Regions from separate parts of the Paenibacillus sp. ALE2 genome, predicted to be linked through region 2. Evidence: riboswitches for the same ligand, from Rfam matches in the RefSeq annotation. Region 2 holds a riboswitch; each other region holds the start of a gene.

Region 1 (2,266 bases), 1.8 Mb from region 2:
TTACGTAAAATATGCCGAAACGGTATTTACACGCTATAAGGATAAAGTAAAATACTGGCTGACCTTTAACGAAATTAATGTCATGACTATGAGCCCGTTTACAGGCGGCGGTGTGGTTATTGACCGTGTAGAAAACAAGCAACAAGCGATATATCAAGCATTGCACCATCAATTTGTAGCAAGTGCATTGGCGACCAAACGGGGACATGAGATCATTCCGGGCGCTCAGATCGGCTGTATGCTGGCCCGCATTGAAAGCTACCCACATACGTGTAACCCAGAAGATATCCTGAAAGCACAGCATGAAAATCAAATGAACCTGTTCTTTACGGATGTGCATGCTCGTGGGGAATATCCCAACTATATGAACCGCTATTTTGAAGAAAATAATATTGTGATCCAGACAGAACCCGGCGATGCCGAAATTTTGAAAAATAACACGGTCGATTTTATCTCATTTAGTTACTATATGACCTTGACCGTATCGGCAGGGCCAGAAGGCGAAAAGGCAGCAGGGAACCTGATAGGCGGTGTGAAAAATCCGTATCTGCAGTCTTCCGACTGGGGATGGCAGATCGATCCGATCGGCCTGCGTGTTACACTGAATACGTTTTATGATCGCTATCAAAAGCCACTGTTCATCGTGGAAAATGGCCTGGGTGCGTATGATAAGGTAGAAGAAGACGGCTCTGTGCATGACACGTATCGCATTGATTACTTGCGTCAGCATATTGCCCAAATGAAGGAAGCGATTGCTGACGGTGTTGATCTGATTGGTTACACCAGCTGGGGACCTATCGACCTTGTGAGCATGTCTACGTCCGAAATGTCCAAGCGCTACGGATTTATTTACGTTGATCTGGATGATGACGGTAACGGAACGCTTCAACGCTCCAAAAAGGACTCATTTAACTGGTATAAAAATGTGATAGCAACCAACGGTGAAGAATTGTAATTCCATATCGTTTTGGCGGGTACAGCAGAGAAAATCCTCAGGATGCAATCTGCTGTACCCGCTTTTTGTATAGACACTCTATTGATTCTTTCAGAGGGCTTCACAAATTTTTCACTTGTAATAAGCTGAAATTTTTCTGTATAATGAATAAAAATTTCATATGTCTGGTTGATGTTTGCGGGAGATGGAATGAAAGTTCCAACCGAAGGGGCAAAACTCTCAGGTGCTTAGGCTGATTTACAGCAACGAGCAGGGACCGTAAACGGACAGAACTCTGGAGAGACCCTTAATTGGGCGCCGAAGGTGCACCGCAGATCACATCTGCTTAAACTCTCAGGCAAAAGGACAGAGACGCGAATAACCTGTGACAGGGATAGCCCTAGGCTTTTTATAAGCTTTTAGAGGTGAAATCCTGCACAAGATGGTTGTATTTTTTCGTGCCTTTAACCTCTCCAGGAGTCGAATCAACAGATTTGACTCTTTTTTGTTTTCTACTATGCTGGAGGAGCGGGTTGAAATGAATTTGGTACATGTGTTAGAAACGATTAGCAGTTGGATATGGGGGGCGCCTCTCATCATCCTTGTTATGGGAACGGGGTTATGGCTGACCATACGTCTAAAAATGTTGCAGGTATTCCGCCTGCCCCTGGCGATCAAGCTCATCGGTAAGGCCCCGAATGAAGGTAGCGGGGATGTAAGTAGTTTTGCAGCTTTGAGTACGGCATTGGCGGCTACCGTCGGTACAGGAAGTATTGTCGGTGTAGCGACAGCCATTAAGCTGGGCGGGCCGGGTGCCTTGTTCTGGATGGTCGTTGCAGCCTTCTTTGGGATGGCGACGAAATATGCGGAAGGTGTACTTGCGGTAAAATACCGGGTGAAGGATCGGAATGGACAATTTTCCGGCGGCCCGATGTATTATATTGAAAAAGGCCTGGGACGCCGTTTTAAACCGTTGGCGATGCTGTTTGCTTTTTCAGGGATGCTGGTAGCGTTGTTCGGAATTGGAACATTCCCTCAGGTCAAGGCGATTGTATCTTCGACTGAAAACAGTTTTGGCGTTCCGCCGATTGTAACGGCGCTGACAATTGCTGTCCTTACAGGTCTTGTGACCATTGGTGGACTCAAAAGCATTGCCAAGGTATCGACGAAGGTCGTTCCTTTTAAAACAGGCCTGTATGTATTAATTTGTATCATTGTACTGATTCGATTTGCTGACCAACTTCCTGCCGCAATTGCGCTTGTGCTTCATTCGGCATTTTCAACTACATCGGCAACCGGCGGATTTGCAGGAGCTACGATTATGCTGGCCAT
Region 2 (2,266 bases):
CCCAACGGTTTTTGTTACGATCGGCATTATAATGGTCGGAGATGAAGAACACACTTCCCCCGTTATTCACATATTGCAGCAGGGCAGCCTGCTCGGATGCCTTAAAGGCCACATTCGCTTCACCGATGATGAACACATCATATTGGCGCAGCTTATCATAGGTTATGGCCTGTTCTCCATAAGTAAAAGGAATAGGGCGGTTCAATTGATCCACAGTAAAGCCTACATTACGTAATCCATTGGCAAAGTCGGAGAAGGCGCCTTCAATGACCCAATCTGCTGCACCAGCCGTCTGTGCGTGCGTATTATCGAACAGCACCTTCTTGCCTTTTCCATCCGGCAGTGTAGTACCGGGTTGACCCGGGTTGCCAGGTTCAGGTTCGCCAGGTTCACCTGGTTCCCCCGGCTCGCTTCCACTCACCAGTTCCACAGCGCTTGGACTTTTTACTCCACCAAAATTATTGTAGGCACCAAGCGTACCTGTCACGCGAATTTTGCTGCCGACCAGTTCAGGATGACCTGTTAACCCAAATTGCCCTCTGTACGCAGATGTCAGCTGCACATCCAATAGATTAGACGTGCTACGTTCATTGGACTGGTCGGCAATCAGTACGTTAAAATCATTCGCAAACGGAGCAGAAAAATTAGCTGTTTTCGATCCGGTAGCATGTCCGACGATGTAGCCTTCCACCGTCACTGTACCTCCACTGCCTTGGCGCTGAAGTGCTTCGTCTACTGTCAATGCTCCCTCTGCCTTGACCTGACCGAATGGAACGAGGATCCCAATCAACAGCGATACGATCGCTGCTAGATGCAGCACCCCTTTCAAGCGTGAACCTGTGAACCGCAAGCCTTTTACCATACGTCAATATCCCTCCTATAATTCCATAAATGTACTTGTCCTCTATCAGATTAGCTGTCAATCTTCTAATTCCTTCCTGATTTCATCCATAATTATGTAAATTTTAATCTTTTTTATCGGAAACTCGCCTGTTTATGTAAAAATTGAAACCTGCGATTGACACCGAGCACGGCATACATTACGCTAAGAAAGATATGTAGAACGGTATACGCGAATGAAGATGACGGGAGAGTCTGTCCAGGGGCTTACACGCTGGCGGCACCGAAGGAGCAAGACGTCAGCACCCGGCTGGCGGATAATCTCTCAGGTCCATGTATCGTCATCTGACGCAACTCTGGAGAGAGCGCAAGCCACCCAAGGGGTAAGGCGGTAAGTACACCGCACGAAACTCTCAGGTAACGAGGACAGAGATAAGGGAAACTTCCTTATCCTGTCCTTTTTTGCGCTCACATTGTACGTCAGCATTAGGAACCGTCATAGCTGCGCACAAACGCGGAAATACCATATACTATGGTACTAGAACATACAGGGGGCCACACCATGCGTTTCAAAGATGTATTTTCCATTATCGGTCCGGCCATGACCGGACCTTCCAGTTCACACACTGCAGGCGCGGTGCGGCTTGCACGCGTTGCCCGTCACTGGCTCGGGACGCAGCCGGACCGTGCCCGCATGACACTGTACGGGTCCTTCGCCGACACCTACAAAGGACACGGTACAGACCTGGCACTCATCGCAGGCCTGCTCAATTACGATACAGACGACCACCGAATTCCAGATGCCGAGCAATGGGCGGAGCAGGCTGGAATGGCCGTGGAGTTTGCCGTCAGCGGACTACCCGCGCCCCATCCAAATACCGTCCGTTTTGAACTGTGGAAGGGTGAGGATCAGCGCACACTGCTGGGTTCCTCCATCGGCGGCGGCAGCATCCATGTCCAGCAGCTCAACGAATTCCGAGTCAACCTGACCGGGGAGCTGGCTACGTTGGTGCTTCTTCACTCGGATAAGCCCGGCACATTAGGTGCGGTGACTTCAGCACTCGGCGCTGCCGACATTAACATTGCCTATATGCATGTGGATCGCAAAGGCCGAGATGGAGAAGCACTTACCGCCATCGAAACGGACAGTCCTCCTACGGCTGAACTGATCGCAAAACTACGATCCTTACCACATATGTACGAAATTAAAATGATTAATTTGAAAAAAGGAGCTGAATCTGATGCGATTTAGCCATCTGCATGAAATCAGCGCCATATGCGCGGAGGAATCCACCACGATTGGCCGCCTGATGATTCAAGAGCAGGTACAAGAGACGAATACAACGGAAGAAGAAATCTTCCGCCAAATGTCTGATTATTATGAAGTCATGAAGGAGGCCGTTCATCGTGGTCAGACACAAGACAC
Region 3 (2,266 bases), 2.0 Mb from region 2:
ACCACACGCAGCATTTCGGTTTGATCTTGTTCGGTCATGGGGAGATAGCGATGCTGCTTCATAAGTTCTGGCTCCTTTCGAAAAGCAAAATTTAGATAGTAAATTAGCTAATACATAATCGTAGTTGGAAAATCCAGAATTTCGTATCTGACATGATCGCTTTTTTAGAGTGAAGAGGATTAAGATCAGCGTGACCGTTTATAAAAGGGGGCTGGGACCACTTCCGCACGCAGGCGTTTACCTCGAATTTTGACCTCTAACGGTGTAGATAGGGTGCTAAAACGACTGTCCACCAGGGCTAGCCCCAAATTACGCTTCAAGGTGGGCGATTGAGTCCCCGTTGTGACCTCACCAATGTGTTGGCCTTCCGCGAAGACTGGATAATGAGCGCGCGGGATACCGCGGTCAATCATTTCCAGCCCGATCAACTTGCGAGGAATTCCTTGTTCTTTCTGGTGTTGCAGTGCTTCTCTGCCGATAAAATCTCCTTTATTCAGCTTGACGAAGAAACCTAAACCAGCCTCAAGCGGTGAAATGGTGGCAGATAACTCTTGTCCGTACAGCGGCAGCCGTGCCTCAAACCGCAGTGTATCGCGAGCACCAAGCCCAGCGGGAATTAGCCCATACGATTCACCGCAACGAAGCAAACCATTCCACACGGCGGGTGCTTCCTCAGCAGGTATATAAAATTCAAAACCGTCTTCCCCGGTATATCCGGTTCGGGAGACGAGTGCTTTTGCTCCGAACAATTGCACGTTCTCATGGAATCGGAAAGATGCCAGATTCGTAATATCTGCATCTGTCACGGCTGCGGCAATATGTGCTGCTTCCGGACCTTGTAATGCCAGCAATGCGATCGCATCAGACACATTCTCCAGATGAACCGATGCAGGTACGTGGCGCATGAGCCAATCCCAATCTTTGTCGATGTTGGAGGCATTCACAACGAGCATGTAGCGCTCTGGTCCTTTGCAGTATACAAGCAAGTCATCCACTACGCCTCCATCGGGGTAACACAGGAGTGAATATTGTGCCTGGCCCGGTTCCAACTGGCTGACATCATTCGTGGTTACCCGTTGCAAAAAAGCCTCGGCTTCTTTGCCCTCAACCAAAAACTCGCCCATGTGCGAGACATCGAATAAACCCGCGCGTTGCCGGACGGCCTCATGCTCTTTTTGGATGCCGCTAAACTGAACGGGAAGCTCCCACCCGCCAAAGTCAATACAACGAACCCCGGGCTGCGTCCCGTAGGACGAAAATAATGGTGTTCTTCGCAAATTAGACATTTTTTCACTCCTATCCAGTGTAATCGGCTAAACAAAAAAGACAGGCTGAAAGAAACGTATAGACGGCAGTCCATACTCTTCTTTTAGCTCTGTCCTTGATACCAGAAAGTTACCCCGGTGTAAACCAGGTTTCCTCTTGGGTGATCCGCTCTAATCGCGAATGCTCTCCAGAGATGCGTCCGGCAGAGGTCCTTTTGCCTGAGAGATTCACCTGCAATGCAAGTTTACTCCTTCGGCGCTACCTTTTGGATCAACGGTAGGTTACCCGGTTTTGCAGGTAACAAGTTGATCCGAGTTCGCGTGCACAACTGTCTCAGAAACGATAACAGCTATGCGAATCTTTTGGGTAGTCTCTCCCTCCGCGTTCATCCGCGTTTGCAGTTGTCGGGGTATTTCCAAAAGCATTTGCTATAACCCATTAATACGCAAATTCATTCAAAATGTCAATAAAAATGTCATATAAAACAATCCAAAAAACATTTAATGTATAAATAAGGATATGTAAGCGTTTGTTACAAGTTATCATTTTTTAATATTCTATGCTATATGAGATAACATGAAGTATTTTTGTTAGTATTATTGACATGAGTGTTCATGTTGTCATAATCTTAACCTGTCTAATACAGGTGATTAAAAGCATTTTATTCATGTGGAAGTGAGGCGAAAGCAGGATGAGTGAAGTGAAACGGGAACTTTGGTATACAGACGAACATGAGTGGGTTCAGCGCACAGCAGACGGGACGTTGCGGATCGGCATTACAGACTTTGCACAGCATCAACTGGGTGATATTGTTTTTGTGGAATTACCTGGGGCGGGAGCAACGATTGAACAGGGGGCAGAGATTGGTACAATTGAATCGGTGAAGACCGTATCCGACCTTTTTGCTCCGGTGGCGGGAACCGTATTGAAAGTAAATGAAGCTCTGGAAAGCACACCTGAGCTGGTGAATGAATCTCCCTATGAAAAGGGTTGGATGATC

Evidence for each region. Region 2 has a riboswitch for glycine ahead of sdaAB (L-serine ammonia-lyase, iron-sulfur-dependent subunit beta). Riboswitches for the same ligand answer to the same signal wherever they lie in the genome.
Region 1: another riboswitch for glycine. It lies ahead of ACXHJ1_RS12860 (alanine/glycine:cation symporter family protein); the one in region 2 lies ahead of sdaAB (L-serine ammonia-lyase, iron-sulfur-dependent subunit beta).
Region 3: another riboswitch for glycine. It lies ahead of gcvT (glycine cleavage system aminomethyltransferase GcvT); the one in region 2 lies ahead of sdaAB (L-serine ammonia-lyase, iron-sulfur-dependent subunit beta).

Annotation. Positions count from the first base shown of each region.
Region 1 covers NZ_CM134213.1:2,936,278-2,938,543, forward strand. The annotation lists gene ACXHJ1_RS12855 (glycoside hydrolase family 1 protein) at 1-955, shown strand, start outside; glycine riboswitch at 1,124-1,208, shown strand; glycine riboswitch at 1,220-1,314, shown strand; gene ACXHJ1_RS12860 (alanine/glycine:cation symporter family protein) at 1,473-2,266, shown strand, end outside.
Region 2 covers NZ_CM134213.1:1,103,013-1,105,278, forward strand. The annotation lists gene ACXHJ1_RS04655 (DUF6359 domain-containing protein) at 1-862, opposite strand, end outside; glycine riboswitch at 1,077-1,191, shown strand; gene sdaAB (L-serine ammonia-lyase, iron-sulfur-dependent subunit beta) at 1,403-2,092, shown strand; gene sdaAA (L-serine ammonia-lyase, iron-sulfur-dependent, subunit alpha) at 2,082-2,266, shown strand, end outside.
Region 3 covers NZ_CM134213.1:3,111,251-3,113,516, forward strand. The annotation lists gene gcvPA (aminomethyl-transferring glycine dehydrogenase subunit GcvPA) at 1-62, opposite strand, end outside; gene gcvT (glycine cleavage system aminomethyltransferase GcvT) at 186-1,286, opposite strand; glycine riboswitch at 1,476-1,549, opposite strand; gene gcvH (glycine cleavage system protein GcvH) at 1,958-2,266, shown strand, end outside.